One region of the Arthrobacter dokdonensis genome, then DNA from elsewhere that is predicted to be linked to it. Evidence: riboswitches for the same ligand, from Rfam matches in the RefSeq annotation. Region 1 holds a riboswitch; each other region holds the start of a gene.

Region 1 (5,655 bases):
GGCGGCCGCCCGGCTGGAACTGCTCCTGGCCACGGGCGGGACGCCCGGAGGCTGACGGACGGACTGTGCTGACGGACGGACTGTTCCGAGGCGAAGGCCCGGAGTTGTCAAGGGCGTTGTTTTCATCCCCTGAAATCCGTGCGGTGTCCGCCCCGCGGCGCCCTGCCTAGGCTCATTGTTAATGGGCATGCGGGCCGTTGGATGAGTGCGCGCACAGTGCGGCGCACCGTCGCCGGAGGCATCGCATCTGGTGGCAAGGAGAGACGATGACCGTGCAATCAACCGAGGTTGCAAGCGGCCTCACCACTGAAGGGCGGCAGGAACTGCTGCGCCGGATGATCCTCATGAGGACGTTTGAGGAAGCGGTCCTGCGTGACTACCACGCGGACAAGAGCCCGGGCTTTGACATCGGTGCGGGCCTGATCCCGGGGGAGATGCACCTCTCCGCCGGGCAGGAACCCGTGGCGGCGGGCGTGTGCGCGCACCTGGAGACCCGGGATGCACTGACGGCCACGCACCGCCCGCACCACCTGGCCATCGGGAAGGGAATGAACCTGCGCTCGCTGGCGGGGGAGATCTTCGGCCGGGAAACGGGGCTGGGCCACGGACGTGGCGGGCACATGCACCTCTTCGACCCCGCCACGCACTTCTCCTGCTCGGGCATCGTGGCCGAGGGCTTCCCCTCCGCGCTCGGCCAGGCGTTCGCGTTCCAGCGTGCCGGCAGCCGGAACGTCGCGGTCGCGGTCGCCGGCGAGGGCGCCGCCAACGCAGGCCCGTTCCACGAGTCCCTGAACCTGGCAGCGCTGTGGAAGCTGCCCGTCGTGTTCGTCATCGAGGACAACGACTGGGGCATTTCCGTGGCACGGGCGGCGTCCACGTCCGTGCCGTCGAACGCGGTCCGCGCCGTCGGCTACGGCATACCCGGGCTCCGCGTGGAGGACAACGACGTCGAGGCCGTGCACGCCGCGGCCGGGGCCGCCGTCGCCCGCGCCCGCGCAGGCCAGGGGCCCAGCCTCATCGAGGTGCACACGCTGCGCCTGTGGGGCCACTTCGAGGGCGACGCCCAGGGCTACCGGCCCGAACTTGCCCAGGTGCCGGACCGCGACCCCATCCCCGCCTACGAAAAGCGCCTGCGCGACGCCGGCGCCCTCGGCGATGAAGAGCTGGAGGAGATGAAGGCGAGCGCACTGACCCAGGTGGCGGACGCCGTCGAGCATGCCAAGGCGGCGCCAACGCCCAACCCGGACGAGGCCCGCAAGTACGTCTTTGTGGAAGGGAGAATCTCATGAGCCAGGCAACTGCGGCGGCCGCGCACCGGCCGCTGCCCCGGGAACCCGAACCGGGCACGCGGCGGCTGAACACGGCCAAGGCCATCCAGGAGGCCATCGCCTCGCAGATGGCGGCGGACCCGTCGGTGTTTGTCATGGGCGAGGACGTGGGCGCGTACGGCGGCATCTTCTCCTCCACCACGGGGCTGCTGGAGCGGTTCGGCCCGGAGCGCGTCCTGGACACCCCGATCTCGGAGTCGGCGTTCATCGGGCTGGGCATCGGCGCGGCGGTGGAGGGCATGCGGCCCGTCGTGGAGCTCATGTTCGTGGACTTCTTTGGCGTGTGCATGGACCAGATCTACAACCACATGGCCAAGATCCACTACGAGTCCGGCGGCCACGTCCGCGTGCCCATGGTGCTCATGACGGCCGTGGGCGGCGGCTATTCGGACGGCGCCCAGCACTCGCAGACGCTGTGGGGGACGTTTGCGCACCTGCCCGGCATGAAGGTGGTGGTCCCGTCCAACCCGTACGACGCCAAGGGGCTCATGACGGCGGCGATCCGCTCCGATGACCCGGTCGTGTACATGTTCCACAAGGGCGTCATGGGGCTGGCCTGGATGGCCAAGAACCAGCGCTCGATCGGCGCCGTGCCGGAGGGGGACTACGTGGTGCCGATCGGCAAGGCCAGGGTGGCCCGCGAAGGCGCCGACGTGAGCATTGTGACGCTGTCACTGTCCGTGCACCACAGCTTGGACGTGGCCGAGAAGCTGGCGCCGGAGGGCATCAGCGTGGAGGTGCTGGACCTGCGCTCGCTTGTCCCGCTGGACCGGGGTGCCGTGATTGCGACGGCAGCCAAGACCGGACGGGTCATCGTGGTGGATGAGGACTACCGCTCGTTCGGGCTCTCCGGGGAGATCGCGGCCACCATCACCGAGCACGACCCGTCGCTGCTGAAGTCGTTCAGCCGCGTGTGCGTGCCGGACGTTCCCATTCCGTACGCCCGGGAACTGGAATATGCTGTGTTGCCAACGTCCGCGCGCATCGAGGCCGCGGTGAGAAAGGCGGTGGCCGCGTGACTGATGTCCTGTTTCCGATGATGACCGGCGACGCGTCCGAGCCCGGCGTGGTGTCCACCTGGTACGTGGCCGACGGCGACCCCGTCAAGGACAGGCACCTGCTCGCCGAGGTGTCCATCGACAAGGTCGACGCCGAAATCTACGCGCCCCTGGCCGGCACCGTCCGGCTCCGGGTCCAGGAGGGCGACGAGGTGGCCCAGGGTGCCGTGATCGCCGTCATCGAATGAGGATCTTCACCGCATGTGGGCCGGTCCGGTGATTACCGGACCGGCCTCGCGCCAGACACGGATTGGCCGGTCGGCCGGCGCGGAGTCTACTTTAAGGACCCGCCAGGGCACGGCTTCGAGCTGATCACCCGGCCGTATTTCCAGACGCCAGCGACTGGTGGCCGAGCCAGCTAGTGTGCCGCGAGGCGGAAGCCGAGGCGCCGGCCCGCCCGCACACCCGTCTGTGCGACGGTCACCACCAGGGTGCCGATTTCGGGGATCCACTGGGCCGGCCGGACGGCCTCCGTGAGAGCGTTGACCAGTTCGGCCGGTTCGGCGGACCAGTATTGGCGGTGCCCGCCCGGGGTGAAAAACGTGACGGATCCGAGGTTGATGTCCACGGCGGGCAGGACGGGGATGCCTTCGGGGCGCTTGGCCTGCTGTGTGCGGACGGTGCGGTTGGCCTGCTGTGTGCGGACGGGGCGGTTGACGGCAGTAATGGTCATGTCATGGCCTTTGCGTGTGCTCTTGCCCGCACCGGTTGGCGTCGGGCCGCTTCCTCATCCGAACCACCCTGTGAACATGGGGTTGGTGCGCGGCCAGTCGGAGCTTGGCGCCGCATCTCTTGAAGCTGGCACCACTCTACCGCCAAAAAGTACGACGGCGGGTGGCGGCGTAATAAATTACGTCACCACCCGCCCCACTTCCAACTCCCCACGCCCAGGCCAGACCGCCGATGATGGCCACGGGCAGCCCGCCCACCAGGATGTCGTAGGCGATGGTCAGCGCGAAGACCACGTCGCTGACCACGATGGAGATCAGCTGGCGGTGAACACGCGCTGCCAGATGTCCTGGCCGATCAGCAGGCCCAGGGTGTAGATGGCAAGGTAGGTGATGATGGTCTGCGGGCCGATCCCGTTCCATTGGAAGAAGCTGGCTCCACCCGGAACTGGATGCCGGACAGGCCGCCGACGGCCTTCCACGCGAACGGGAGCATGAGCAGGAAGACGCCCACGGTCTTGATGACGAACTGCACCTGGTCGGCGAGCGTGATGGACCACATGCCGCCGATGGTTGAGTAGACCAGCACGATGGCGCCGCCCACCGCAATGGCGAGCCACCGGTCCCAGCCGGACAGGACCACAAAAATTGTGGCATGGGCGCCCGAAGAGGTGGCCGAGATCAGGACAGTCTAGGCCAGCATGACGATGCCGGACATCGTGGTGGTTTTCTGGCCGTACCGCAGGCTGAGCATCTGGGAAACGGTGTAGATCTTCAGGCGCAGGATGGTGCCGGCGAAGAGGAGGCTCAGCAGCAGCATGCCTATGGCAACGTTAAAGGTCATGAAGGTGCTCCAGAGTGGCTGCGGATCCGCGAAATAAAATTGCCCAAGAGGCAACATCCGTTGTCCATTAGGCTAAACTGTGATGGACGCGACAGTCAAAGTGACCCTGCCCGTGGGAGGGCCACGGTGGGTGCGCGTAGCCCGGACCCCTTAGGAGCACACATGAAGGCACTGCCCGTTGAACCCAGCTCTGCCCCGGTGGCCATCGGCTCACGGATCCGTGCCGCCCGTCAGTCACAGCGGCTCACGATTGAGCATGTGGCCGACGCGACCGGGCTGACCAAGGGGTTCCTGAGCCGCGTGGAGCGTGACCTCACCTCTCCCAGTGTCGCGTCCCTCGTGACACTGTGCCAAGTCCTGTCCATTTCCATCGGCGAGCTTTTTGCCGCCCCCGAGACGCACCTGACGCGCCGCGGTGAGGGCCCGCGCATCTCGCTGGGGGGCGAGGGCATCGTGGAACGGCTGCTCACCGCCCGCTCGGAGCGCCGCCTGCAAATCCTTGGCACCACCATCGAACCGTTTGGCCGCGGCGAATCCGAGCTGTACGCCGTCGACTGTGACGTTGACGTGCTGCACATCGTCAGCGGCGAGCTGACGCTGATCATGACCCAGGAATCGTACGACCTGCAGGCCGGGGACACGCTCTCCTTCCCCGGCCGGGAGCCGCATTCCTGGGAGAACCGCTCCGCCGCCCCCGTGGAGGCCCTGTTCATCCTGGTCCCCGCCGCCTCCGGATCGGGCTACTGACGCCCACGAGCCGCCAAGCGGATACCTAAGTTCCCACCGGCCCGTTCACGGCAAATTCAAAGCCAGCACGTTGATCCTTGAAGACAGGACACAACGCCAAACTTGGACTTTGAGAGCGAGGGCCCGTCATGGCACGAACAGCCGACGGCAGGAAAATCGCCCAGACGGTCACGTCCGTGGTGGCCATGGGCGCACTGGGGACGGCGGCACTGGGCAGCGTTGCATTGGATGGCACCATCAACGCCGCCAACGCAGCCAAGGCCGCAACGACCCAAAACAGCGGCACCACGACGCCGGACCCGTCCTCGGACTCAGGTTCCTCACCGGACTCCGGCTCACAGTCCGGCTCCTCCTCCGGCACCCAGCTGCTGCCCGGCAACGGAAGCGCCAGCCACTCCCGGTCGGCGGGATCCTGACGTGGCGCCGGATGACGCCACGGCCCGCCGGTCCTGGCAGGTGTGGGGACTGTCCGCCTCGGTGGTGGTGACCGATCCCGGGCAGGCCGATGCCGCGGCCAGGCTGGCACAAGGGATGCTCGACGCCGTCGACCTCGCCTGCAGCCGCTTCCGCACGGACTCGGAACTGGCGGTGCGGCGCGGGGACCTGGTGCACGGCGCCACCGTGTCTCCGCTGCTGGCCACCCTGATGGAGTCAGCCTTGGCGGCGGCCCGGTGGACGGGCGGCGCCGTGGACCCCACCCTGGGCGGGGACCTCATTTCCCTCGGCTACGACGCGGATTTTGCTTCCCTCCCCGGGCCCGGAAGGAACGACGGCGCCCGGTCGGCCGGCCGCTTGGCTGCCGGTCCGTCCTCCACAGGACTTTCGTCCGCCGGCAGGTCCCAGGCGCACGCGCCCCAGCCCAGTGCCCTCCTGCCCGGCGCGCCCCAGCCGCACGAGCCCCGCGCGCCCGGCTGGACTCGCATCGCCCTGGACAGCAGGTGCCTGACTGTTCCCGCGGACGTCACCGTGGATCTCGGCGCCACGGCCAAGGCGGTGGCGGCGGACATGGC
Region 2 (5,655 bases), 470 kb from region 1:
CGGCGGCCACCAGAAATTCCACGCCCTCGGTGCGGGCCAGTGCCTCAGGCAGTGTGCCGCGCCCCCGCGCGACGTCGTGGCTCATGAGGGCTTCGGTGATGGCCACGTAGCTGTTGGCGTCGAAGCGGGTGACCAGCTTCTGCGCCTGGTGGTCCAAATAGCCTTCCACCTGGTAGCGGCCCGCGCCGCCCCCGACGGCGGGACGCAGCCGGGCGTGGCCCAGCGGGTCCTCACCGGGTTGCGCAAAGCGGCCAAAACGGGCGCCCATCTCGGCCTCGGACCGGTACGTGATGTGGGCGATCCGCCGTGCCAGACCCAAGCCCAGGGTGGGGGCCGCGCCGTCGTAGTAGTCCCCGCCGGCAAAGTGCGGGTCCTGGCGGATGGCGAGCACCTGGGCCTGGGCAAAGGCGATCTGCTCGGCCGTGCTGGCGGCGCAGGCCGCCACCACGGCACAGCGCCGCACGCGTTCGGGGTACGTCACCGCCCATTCGAGGGCGCGGGCGCCGCCCATCGAACCACCGATGACGGCGTGCCAGGACGTGACCCCCAGCGCGTCAGCCAGGCGTGCCTCCGCGTGGACGGAGTCGCGGATGGTGACGAAGGGGAAACGTGAGCCGTAGGGCGCGCCGTCCTCGGCAATGCTGGAGGGGCCGGTGGTCCCGTAGCAGCCGCCGAGCATGTTCGCGGCCACCACGAAGTACCTGTCGGTGTCGATGACTTCACCGGGGCCGACCAAACCTTCCCACCAGCCGTCCTCCTCGGACTCCCCGCGGCTGACATGGGTGCTGCCCGTGAGTGCGTGCTGGATGAGGACGGCGTTGCTGCCGTCTTCATCCAACGTCCCCCAGGATTCGTAGGCCACCGTCACGGACGGCAGTCCGCCCCCGGCCTCCAGCGCCAGCGCGCCAATGTTCACCGAGCGCAGCACGCCGCCGCCCTGCCCGACGGCGCCGGACCAGGGGCTGCCGCCGGGGTTGGACGTGTCGGGGTCGGTGCCTGGGGTGAACACGGTATCCTCCGCCGCCGTCCTGTCCGCGGCACTCACGCTGATTTTGCTGCCCGGAACCCGGCTTCGAGATCGGCAATGATGTCCTCGACGCCTTCCAGGCCCACGGACAGGCGTACCAGGCCGGGGCGGACGCCGGCGGCCAGCCGCTGCTCTTCGCTCAGCTGGGCGTGCGTGGTTGACGCCGGATGGATCACCAGGGAGCGGACGTCGCCCAGGTTGGCCACGTGCGAGTGCAGCTCCAGGCCGTCCACGAAACGCCGCCCGGCCTCGAGCCCGCCCTTGATGTCGAAGGAGACGATGGCGCCCGTCCCGTTCGGGCCGTACTTGCGGCCGCGCTCAAACCATGGGCTGGACGGGATGCCGGCGTAGGCCACGGCGTCGACGTTCTCATTGGCTTCAAGCCAATTGGCCACCTTGACGGCGTTGGCGACGTGGCGTTCCACCCGCAGGCTCAGCGTCTCGATGCCCTGCGCGATGAGGAAGGCGTTGAAGGGGGAGATGGCGGAGCCGAGGTCGCGCAGCAGTTGCACGCGGGCCTTGAGGATGTAGGCCAGGTTGGCGCCGAGGGCGCTGCCCACGCCGAGGTCGCGGGCGTAGACCAGGCCGTTGTAGCTCTCATCCGGAGTGTTGAATCCCGGGAACCTGTCCGGGCTGGCGGCGAAGTCGAACCTGCCGCCGTCGACGATGATGCCGCCGATGGCGTTGCCGTGCCCGCCCAGGTACTTGGTGGCGGAATGGATCACGATGTCCGCGCCCCATTCCAGCGGGCGGATCAGGTACGGCGTGGCCAGGGTGTTGTCCACGATCAGCGGCACGCCGGCGTCGTGGGCGATGGCGCTGATGTTTTCCAGGTCCAGCACGTCCTGGCGCGGGTTCGAGACCGTCTCGCCGAAGAACGCCTTCGTGTTGGGCCGGACCGAGGAGCGCCATTCATCCAGGTTGTCCGGATCGGAGACAAACGTGACCTCGATGCCGAGCTTCTTCAGCGTGTGGGCCAGCAGGTTGAACGTGCCGCCGTAGATACTGGGGCTGGACACAATGTGGTCCCCGGCCTCCGCCAGGTTGAGGATGGCGAACGTGGTGGCGGCCTGCCCGGAAGCAAGGAGCAGGGCCCCCACCCCGCCTTCCAGGCTGGCGACGCGCTGTTCGACGGCGTCGGCGGTGGGGTTGCCGATGCGCGTGTAGATGGGCTCCAGTTCGGTGAGCGCGAACCGTGCGGCGGCGCTTTCCGTCGAGGGGAACACGAACGACGTCGTCTGGTAGATCGGCAGCGCCCGGGCGCCGGTGGCGGCATCCGGCTGCTGGCCGGCGTGGATCTGACGGGTTTCAAATGACCAAGCGTTGCTCACTTCGAGCTCCTTACACACTAGAGGCCGTCCACGTCCCGCGCCCCGGCGTCCGGGGACGCAGGGGGCGGGAGGGGAAGTTGCGGCCCGCGCTTGCACCGAGCCCGGTTGGCCCAGCGCCAGGTCTTCACCCGGGGCACCCCGCCGCGGTAAGGAGGGTTGCCGGCCAGCGAGCCGGGGCTTGTCGCTGGCACTCATGACCTGTTACCAGTGTGCGAGAGCGCTCCGCCGCGCCGCAACATTGTGACGGCTTTATGACCCTGGCCGAACATGTGCTGGACATTGGCGCCGAAAACTGGGCAGGGCCGAACAAGTGCCGTGCCGACCACCTGCAGCATCCTGTCCTTGGCGTCCCACGTCGGAGGAGTGCCGCGGCGGAGCGGACCCTGCGCTGTCCCGCCCTACCCGCGCTTGCCCAGTCCGGCCCGGCGCAGAGCCTCTGCCATGGCGGTGTCCGCCGCCGGTGCCGCCGGCCGGGCCTGGCCGGTCGACGGAGATCGGGTCTGGCCGGATCCATCCACCGGCCGGCCCTGCCGCCCCTGCCGGGCCTGGCGCGCCCCCTGGGCACCGCCCCGCGGCGAGTTACGCGCCGGTGTTCGGGAGCCGGCGTCGTCCGCGGGAGCATTTGTCGTGGACCCGGCTCTGGCTCCGGCCTTGGCGCCGGCGGCATTGGCCCCGTCGTCCAGGCGCAGGGTGAGCGAGATGCGCTTGCGTTCCGGCTCCACGTCCAGCACCTTCACGCGCACGACCTGGCCGGACTTGACCACGGTGTGCGGGTCGGAGACGAACGTGTTTCTCATGGCGGAGACGTGGACCAGCCCGTCCTGGTGCACGCCGATGTCCACGAAGGCGCCGAATGCGGCGACGTTGGAGACGGTGCCCTCCAGGATCATGCCCGGGCGCAAGTCGGTGATCTTCTCAATCCCCTCGCTGAACGTGGCGGTTTCAAAGCGCGGGCGGGGGTCGCGCCCCGGCTTTTGCAGCTCGGCGACGATGTCCGCCACGGTCGGCAGGCCGAAGGTTCCGTCCGTGAAGTCCTGGGGGTCGACGGCGGCCACGGCCGCCACGCCGCCGGAAATTTCCGCGGGCCCGGCACCGACGGCGGCCAGGATCCTGCGGGCCACGCCGTACGCCTCGGGGTGCACGCTGGAGGCATCCAGCGGCTCCGCTCCCCCGGTGATGCGCAGGAAGCCGGCACACTGTTCGTAGGCCTTGGGGCCCAGGCGGGCCACCTTGAGCAACTCGCGGCGCTTGCTGAACGGGCCGTTTTCGTTGCGGTGCGCCACAATGTTTTCGCTCAGCAGGGGCCCCACACCGGCCACCCGGGCCAGCAGCGCCGGGGACGCCGTGTTCAGGTCCACACCGACGGCGTTGACGCAGTCCTCGACCACGGCGTCCAACGAGCGCTCCAGCTTGGCCGGGGTGAGATCGTGCTGGTATTGGCCCACGCCGATGGACTTGGGATCGATCTTGACCAGTTCCGCGAGCGGGTCTTGCAGGCGGCGGGCAATCGAGACCGCGCCGCGCAGGGAGACGTCCATGCCGGGCAGTTCGGCGCCGGCCAGGGCGGAGGCGGAATAGACCGACGCACCGGCCTCGGAAACCACCAGCTTGGCGACCAAGCGATCCGGATGGGTCCTTTTGAGTTCCGCGAGGAGTTCGGCGGCGAGCTTGTCGGTTTCGCGGCTGGCCGTGCCGTTGCCGATGGCGATGAGTTCCACATGGTGCTTTTCCACCAGGGCAGCAAGCGTGGCCAGGGCCTCGTTCCAGCGCCTGGCCGGGGCGTGCGGGTAGATGGTGTCCGTGGCGGCCACCTTGCCGGTGCCGTCCACCACGGCCACCTTGGTGCCCGTGCGCAGGCCCGGGTCCAGGCCGAGCGTGGCCCTGTTGCCGGCGGGCGCGGCAAGCAGGACGTCGCGCAGGTTGGCGGCAAACACGCGCACCGATTCCTCCTCGGCGCTTTGGAACATCCGCACGCGCAGGTCCACGGACAGGCGGGTGAGGATGCGGGTGCGCCAGGCCAGGCGGGCGCCGGTCATGAGCCAGGTGTCGGCGGCCCGGCCGGCATCGGCAATGCCTAGGGAGTGCGCCACGGCGCTTTCATAGCGGGCGCGGGCCTGCGCCTGGGCGTCGGCGTCGCGGGTGTCCGCCTCCGAAAGGTCCAGTGTCAGCACGCCTTCCTTTTCGCCGCGCAGCAGCGCGAGCACCCGGTGGCTGGGCAGCGTGTGCGGCGGCTGGGAAAAGTCAAAGTAGTCCTTGAATTTCTCTCCGTCGGCGGCCTTCCCTGCCTTGCCTGTTTTGACTGTGGATCGCAGCCGGCCCGTCTTCCACAGCCTTTCGCGCAGCCCGCCCACCAGGGCGGCATCCATCCCTGCCCGTTCGATGAGGATGGCGCGCGCGCCGGCCAGCGCGTCGTCGGCAGTGGCCACGGCGTGCTCCGGATTCAGGAACCTGTCCGCGATCGCGGCGGGGGCCTGCGCGGGGTCCTTGAGGAGCGCCTCGAGCAGGGGCTCCAGGCCGGCTTCCCGGGCGGCGTCGGCCTTGGTCTTGCGGGTGGACTTGTAGGGCAGGTACAGGTCCTCCAGGTCCGACTTCGTCGTGGCGGCCTCGATGGCGGCGCGCAGCCGTTCCGTCAGCTTGCCCAGCGCGTGGACGGTCTCCAGCACCGCACGACGGCGGGACTCCAGCTCGCGCAGGTAGCGCAGCCGTTCCTCCAGCTCGCGCAGCTGGGCGTCGTCGAGCGTCCCTGTCACTTCCTTGCGGTACCGGGCAATGAAGGGGACGCTGGCGCCGTCGTCCATCAGGCCGACGGCGGCACGCACCTGGGCGGGCCGGACGCCCAGCTCCGCGGCAATGGCGGCGCCGATGCGGGCCTCAACCGCCGCGGCGGAGGGCAACAGCAGGGCGGGGGAAGCGGCGTCGGGCTCGGTGGGGCGGGTGGATTCAGTCACCTCTCAATTCTGCCCCAGATTTGAATACTGCCTGCCCCCGCTGCGGTCAGACATCCTATGTGAGTTAGGCGACGCTAAGTCGAGAGCCCGATCACAAAGTGCCAAGATAAACGCATGCGAATGGACCACGTTTCTTACGCCTGTGAATCAGATGGCTTGGCCGCCACCACGGAGCGAATCGCGACCGCACTGGGGGTCGACGCAGTGCGCGGAGGCGTGCACCCGCGCTTCGGCACCCGCAATATGATCATTCCCCTCACCGACCACCACTACCTTGAAGTTGTCGAGGTGTTGGACCACCCCGCCTCCGACAAGGCGCCGTTCGGGCAGGCCGTCCGCGCCCGCTCCC
Region 3 (5,655 bases), 1.0 Mb from region 1:
GTCCGTTGGGCAGGCTGAACGCTGTCCAGATCAAGCGGTGCCTCCTCAGGTGGCGCCATGTGCGCGTCAAGTGACCTTACTTAGCCTACCGGCTGGCATGGCCAACGCCGGGGGCGGAAAATTCACCGTTGCCCCGGACAAACGCAGACGGATCGCCGGGCCTGACGGGCATTGCCCGCTCCTTCACCTTCGACCGGTACCGGTGGCGCCGCGCTAGACCCGACGGACGCCCAAAGCACGGGCACTAAGCTCGATCCATGACTGTTTTGGTGTTTTTGGACCCCGCACACCCGTCCGGCCGCCTCGTCGACGCCGGCGTTCCGGCCCTCCTGGCCACCGACCAGGGCGTCACCCGCGGCGACGGCATTTTTGAAACCCTGCTGGCCGTCAACGGCGAACCCCGCAAGGTGCAGGCCCACCTGCACCGGCTGGCCACCTCCGCACAGTCGATGGGGCTGGAGGTCCCCGAAGCCGCCGTCTGGCTACGGGCCATCGCGACGGCGGTCGCGGCCTTCTCCGAGGCCTCTCCCCAGGTCCCGGACGAGCACGGCAACACCAACGTTGTCATCAAGCTCATCGCCACCCGCGGGCCCGAGGGCGCGGACACCCCCACCGCCTGGGTGCAGGCCACCGCCGTTTCCCCGGCACTGGCCGAACAGCGCGCCCGGGGCCTGGACGTGATCCTGCTGGACCGCGGCTATGACAGCACCGTGGCGCACCGGGCGCCGTGGCTGCTGCTGGGGGCCAAGACGCTTTCCTACGCCGTTAACATGGCGGCCCTGCGCCACGCCCACGCCCAGGGCGCGGATGACGTGATCTTCACCAGCAGCGACGGACACGTGCTGGAGGGGCCGACGTCGTCCGTCCTCCTGGCCCACGTGACGGACGACGGCGGCGCTCCCGTCAAGCGGCTCATCACCCCCAACCTGGACAGCGGCATTTTGCCCGGCACCACCCAGGGCGCCCTGTTTGCCGCGGCGAGGGAAGCCGGCTGGGAGCTGGGCTACGGCCCCCTGGTGCCGGCGGACCTGCTGGACGCCGATGCCGTCTGGCTCGTGTCCAGCATCAGGCTGCTCGCGCCGGTCAACAGCATCGATGGCACGGAGATTGGCGCCTCGGACGTCCGCGCGCGGCTGACTGCCGAACTCAGCGCGCTGCTGGCCCGCACGCCCTAGGCTACAGGCGCACGGCCGGGCGGAGGGGGCGGGCGCACGGCCGGGCGGACGGGGCTGCCCCTGCCGGCCGTCCTTTTGCTGGAAAAGTCATGCAGCGCCACATTTCCCCGGCCCCATGGGCCGTGCCCGCCAGCCATGTGTTACTTTTCTTGTGAGTAACGAGTGCCAGCGCCAAGCCCTGACTTGCTGGACGGCAACCCTCTGTGTCGGCGGGGTGCCTCAGGTGACTACTCGGCAAACCCTGCCAAACCAACGGCTGCGGCTTGCAAGCGCGAACTGCCCCGCGGTGTGCCGGTTGCCACGGCCCCTCCACCGCCCGGTACCCGCTTGCAGCGGCCGCCGCCTGCACTGAGGAGTACACATGAGCGTTGAAGAAGCCCCGCTGCCCTACCGGCTGATCACCGGCCCGGACGACAGCTCGTTTTGTGAGCGGATCTCCGCCGCGCTGGCGGAAGGCTACATCCTGCACGGCGGCCCCGCCGTGACGTTCAACGGCACGTCCGTGATCTGTGCCCAGGCCGTCATCCTCCCGCACGCCGTGGCCTCCTCGGACGCCGCCGTCGCCCACGCCGTCTCACGGCTGGAAGACCCCGAAGAGTTCGACGGCGAGGGCATCGCGTGAGCTACGCCGGCGATGTGGCGCCCGCCCAGGCCTGGGCCAAGGTGGCCGCCGGCGCCGTTTTGGTGGACGTGCGCACCGACGGCGAATGGGCCCACATTGGCGTGCCGGACGTCTCCGCCCTGGACGCGGAGGCCGTCTTCATCCAGTGGAACCTTGCCTCGGGCGAGCCGAACCCTGCCTTTGTGTCCGAGCTGCGGGCAGCCGTGCCCACCGACCGGGAACTGGTGGTGCTGTGCCGTTCCGGAGCCCGGTCCGTTGCCGCCGCGCAGGCCGCCACTGCCGCCGGATACACGGCGTTCAATGTGCTCGAGGGCTTTGAGGGCGTGCCCGACGGCTACGGCGACCGCGTCGTCAACGGCTGGAAGAACCGCAGCCTGCCCTGGAAGTAGGCACGTCCCACGCCGGTGACCCCGGCACCACCTGCCAAAGCTAAGGAACACACGCACTTGAGTAACTTTAACGACCACGCCGCCAGCTGGGCGGAAGACACCCAGGCGGTCCGCGGCGGGCTGGACCGGACCAACTTCCAGGAGACCTCCGAGGCCCTCTTCCTGAACTCCGGCTTCGTCTACGAATCCGCCGAGCACGCCGAGCAGTCGTTCACCGGCGAGGTGGACCGCTTCGTGTATTCGCGCTACGGCAACCCGTCCGTGGCCACGTTCCAGGAGCGGCTGCGCCTGCTTGAGGGCAAGGAGGCGTGCTTTGCGACGGCGTCCGGCATGTCCGCCGTCTTCACGGCCCTGGGTGCCCTGCTGGGGGCCGGTGACCGCGTGGTGGCCTCGCGCTCCCTGTTTGGCTCCTGCTTTGTGATCCTGAACGAGCTGCTCCCCCGCTGGGGCGTGGAGACCGTGTTTGTGGACGGACCGGACCTGGACCAGTGGCGGTCGGCTTTGTCCGTGCCGACCACCGCCGTGTTCTTTGAGTCGCCGTCGAACCCGATGCAGGAAATTGTGGACATCGCCGCCGTCTGCGAACTGGCCCACGCCGCCGGCGCCAAAGTGGTCGCGGACAACGTCTTCGCCACGCCCCTGCTCCAGCGCTGCGGCGACTTTGGCGCGGACATCGTGGTGTACTCGGGCACCAAGCACATTGACGGGCAGGGCCGCGTGTTGGGCGGCGCCATCCTGGGCACCAAGGAGTTCATTGACGGGCCCGTGAAGAACCTGATGCGGCACACCGGCCCGGCACTGTCCGCGTTCAACGCGTGGGTGCTGACCAAGGGGCTGGAAACCATGGGCCTGCGCGTGAATGCGTCGTGCGCCAGCGCCCTGGCCCTGGGCGAGTTCCTGGAGGCGCAGCCTCAGATCAGTTGGGTCAAGTACCCGTTGCTGCCATCGCACCCCCAATATGACCTGGCCAGGAAGCAGATGAAGGCCGGCGGCACCGTGCTGACGTTCGAACTGGCCGAACCGGTCTCCGGCACCCGGAAGGACGCCGCGTTTAAGCTGCTGAACGCCCTCGCGATCATCGACATCTCCAACAACCTGGGCGACACCAAGTCGCTGATCACGCACCCGGCCACCACCACGCACCGGGCCATGGGGCCCGAGGGCCGTGCCGCCATCGGCCTGTCCGACGGCGTCCTGCGCCTCTCCGTGGGCCTGGAGGATCTGGGCGACCTGAAGAAGGACCTGGAACAGGCGCTCGCCGCCATCTGAAACGCGGGCCGTTGAGGTTGGAGATCACCACCGATCGGGCCGTTGAGGTTGGAGATCACCACCGATCCGGCCGTTGAGGTTGGAGATCACGACGCCTCTGAGGGACGAAGAGGCGTCGTGATCTCCAACCTCAACGGGTACGACGGCGGCCGGTGACCTTTCGACTCAAAAGGTCACCGTCCGCCGTCGTACTTTGGGACTTAGTCCTGGAAGTACTCGATCTCGGCGCCGACGGTGTTCAGCCGCTCGGCCAGGTCTTCGTAGCCGCGCTCGATGACGTAGATGTTGCGCAGCTCGCTGGTTCCCTTGGCGGCCAGCATGGCCAGCAGGATGCAGGCGGCGGGGCGCAGGGCCGGCGGGCAGCCGATCTCCGCGGCCCGCCACGCAGTCGGGCCCTTGATGTCAATGCGGTGCGGGTCCAGCAGTCGCACCCCGGCGCCGAGGCGGTTCAGCTCCGTGAGGTAGATGGCGCGGTTCTCGTACACCCAGTCGTGGATGAGCGTGGTGCCCTCCGCGCAGGAGGCGATCACCGCGAAGAACGGCAGGTTGTCAATGTTCAGCCCGGGGAAGGGCATGGGGTGGATCTTGTCCGGTGCCGCATGCAGTTCGGAGGGCAGGGTGGTGATGTCCACCAGGCGGGTCTTGCCGTTGCGGGCCGTGTACTCGGCGGACTTGAGGTAGTGGAAGCCCATCTGCTCCAGGACCTTCAGCTCGATCTCCATGAACTCGATGGGCACGCGCGTGACGGTGACTTCCGACTTGGTCACAATGCCCGCCGTGATCAGGCTCATCGCCTCGATGGGGTCCTCGGAGGGGGCGTATTCAATGTCCACGTCAATGCGGGACCTGCCGCGGATGGTCAGCGTGGTGGAGCCGATCCCCTCGACCTGCACGCCCAGTTCCTGCAGGTAAAAGCAGAGGTCCTGGACCATGTAGTTGGGGCTGGCGTTGCGGATCACGGTCGTGCCCTCGCGGTGCGTGGCGGCCATGATGGCGTTCTCCGTGACCGTGTCCCCGCGCTCGGTCAGCACAAAGGTGCGGTCCTTGCCGTCGCTGACGGGCGCCTGCACCTGGTAGAAGCCGTTGTGCGCCGTGACGGCCAGGCCGAACTCGCGCAGGGCCTGCATGTGCGGCTCCACGGTGCGGGTGCCGAGGTCGCAACCGCCGGCGTAGGGGATGCGGTAGACGTCCTCCTGGTCGAGCAGGGGACCCAGCAGCATGATGACGGAGCGGGTGCGCTTCGCGGCTTCAACGTCCATGGCGGCCAGGTCCAGCACCGCAGGGCGGCGGATCTGGAGGTCGTTGGCGTTGAGCCACCGGCATTCGACGCCGATGCTGGTCAGGAGTTCAACGATCCTGTTGACCTCTTCAATGCGGGCCAGACGGCGCAGCGTGGTGGTGCCGCGGTTGATCAGGCTGGCGCACAGCAGGGCCACGCCGGCGTTCTTGCTGGAGTTGACCTCCACGCTGCCCGAGAGTTCGCGGCCGCCGTGCACACGCAGGTGGGTCACCACGTTCTTGGGCGAACCACCGACGTTGACAATGCGCTTGCCCAGCAGGGATTCCATGCGCTGGATCATCTTCAGGCTCAGGTTTTGCTTGCCCTGTTCCATGCGCGCCACCGCGCTCTGGCTGGTCCCCAATTGCGCCGCGAGCTCCAGCTGGGTCCAGCCCCTGTCATTGCGCGCGTCCCGGACCATTACACCAACGGTTTCTGCAGCCACTTGAGTCATTAAACTTTTATATCATGGGAAGCATATTGCGCTGGCATTATGTGACTTTCATCCAAATGAGGGCACGTTTTCCGGGCTGCTAATCATCCCGTGCGATAAACCGTGCTTGGCGGCGGGCCCCGGGACACACCAAGGCTACTCCTGTCGCTCCACCCTCCCCGCCGAGGCAGCCGGTCCGCGCTGAAACCTGCCGGAATATTCCGTGGTCTCGGCGCCTTCCCGCTACCTCGGCGGAAGGACCTAACGCAGCGGAGGGTTCCACGTGCCAAGCACGACGGCGGCACCCACCGCCGCGGCGGCGATCACCAGTCCCCCGCCCGCCACCCAGGCGTCGCGGCGGCTGAACGTGGACTCCCGGGCCCACGTGCGGTGCCCCGCACCGAACCCCTTGGCCTCCATGGTCACGGCCAGCCGCGACGCACGGCGGATGGCCTGGACCAACAACGCCATCGCCTGCCCCAGCGAAG

The links. A riboswitch is a leader RNA that binds a small molecule or an ion and turns the genes downstream of it on or off. The one in region 1 is predicted to bind S-adenosylmethionine.
Region 2: linked by a shared signal. The riboswitch ahead of DMB86_RS07690 (bifunctional o-acetylhomoserine/o-acetylserine sulfhydrylase) and the one ahead of DMB86_RS05670 (hypothetical protein) in region 1 are both predicted to bind S-adenosylmethionine.
Region 3: linked by a shared signal. The riboswitch ahead of DMB86_RS01260 (DUF1737 domain-containing protein) and the one ahead of DMB86_RS05670 (hypothetical protein) in region 1 are both predicted to bind S-adenosylmethionine.

Annotation. Positions count from the first base shown of each region.
Region 1 is NZ_CP029642.1:1,277,260-1,282,914, forward strand. It holds gene DMB86_RS05650 (IclR family transcriptional regulator) at 1-55, shown strand, start outside; gene DMB86_RS05655 (thiamine pyrophosphate-dependent dehydrogenase E1 component subunit alpha) at 267-1,289, shown strand; gene DMB86_RS05660 (alpha-ketoacid dehydrogenase subunit beta) at 1,286-2,347, shown strand; gene DMB86_RS05665 (biotin/lipoyl-containing protein) at 2,344-2,574, shown strand; gene DMB86_RS05670 (hypothetical protein) at 2,745-3,059, opposite strand; SAM riboswitch class IV at 3,073-3,184, opposite strand; gene DMB86_RS20510 (hypothetical protein) at 3,196-3,363, opposite strand; partial or broken gene DMB86_RS05675 (sodium:solute symporter family transporter) at 3,378-3,886, opposite strand; gene DMB86_RS05680 (cupin domain-containing protein) at 4,061-4,645, shown strand; gene DMB86_RS20515 (hypothetical protein) at 4,774-5,061, shown strand; gene DMB86_RS05690 (FAD:protein FMN transferase) at 5,063-5,655, shown strand, end outside.
Region 2 is NZ_CP029642.1:1,747,903-1,753,557, reverse strand. It holds gene metX (homoserine O-acetyltransferase MetX) at 1-928, opposite strand, end outside; gene DMB86_RS07690 (bifunctional o-acetylhomoserine/o-acetylserine sulfhydrylase) at 1,042-2,358, opposite strand; SAM riboswitch class IV at 2,440-2,557, opposite strand; gene DMB86_RS07685 (Tex family protein) at 2,757-5,252, opposite strand; gene DMB86_RS07680 (VOC family protein) at 5,421-5,655, shown strand, end outside.
Region 3 is NZ_CP029642.1:273,798-279,452, forward strand. It holds gene cls (cardiolipin synthase) at 1-31, opposite strand, end outside; gene DMB86_RS01255 (aminodeoxychorismate lyase) at 258-1,175, shown strand; SAM riboswitch class IV at 1,330-1,453, shown strand; gene DMB86_RS01260 (DUF1737 domain-containing protein) at 1,537-1,797, shown strand; gene DMB86_RS01265 (rhodanese-like domain-containing protein) at 1,794-2,186, shown strand; gene DMB86_RS01270 (O-succinylhomoserine sulfhydrylase) at 2,244-3,455, shown strand; gene DMB86_RS01275 (UDP-N-acetylglucosamine 1-carboxyvinyltransferase) at 3,656-5,188, opposite strand; gene DMB86_RS01280 (energy-coupling factor transporter transmembrane component T family protein) at 5,429-5,655, opposite strand, start outside.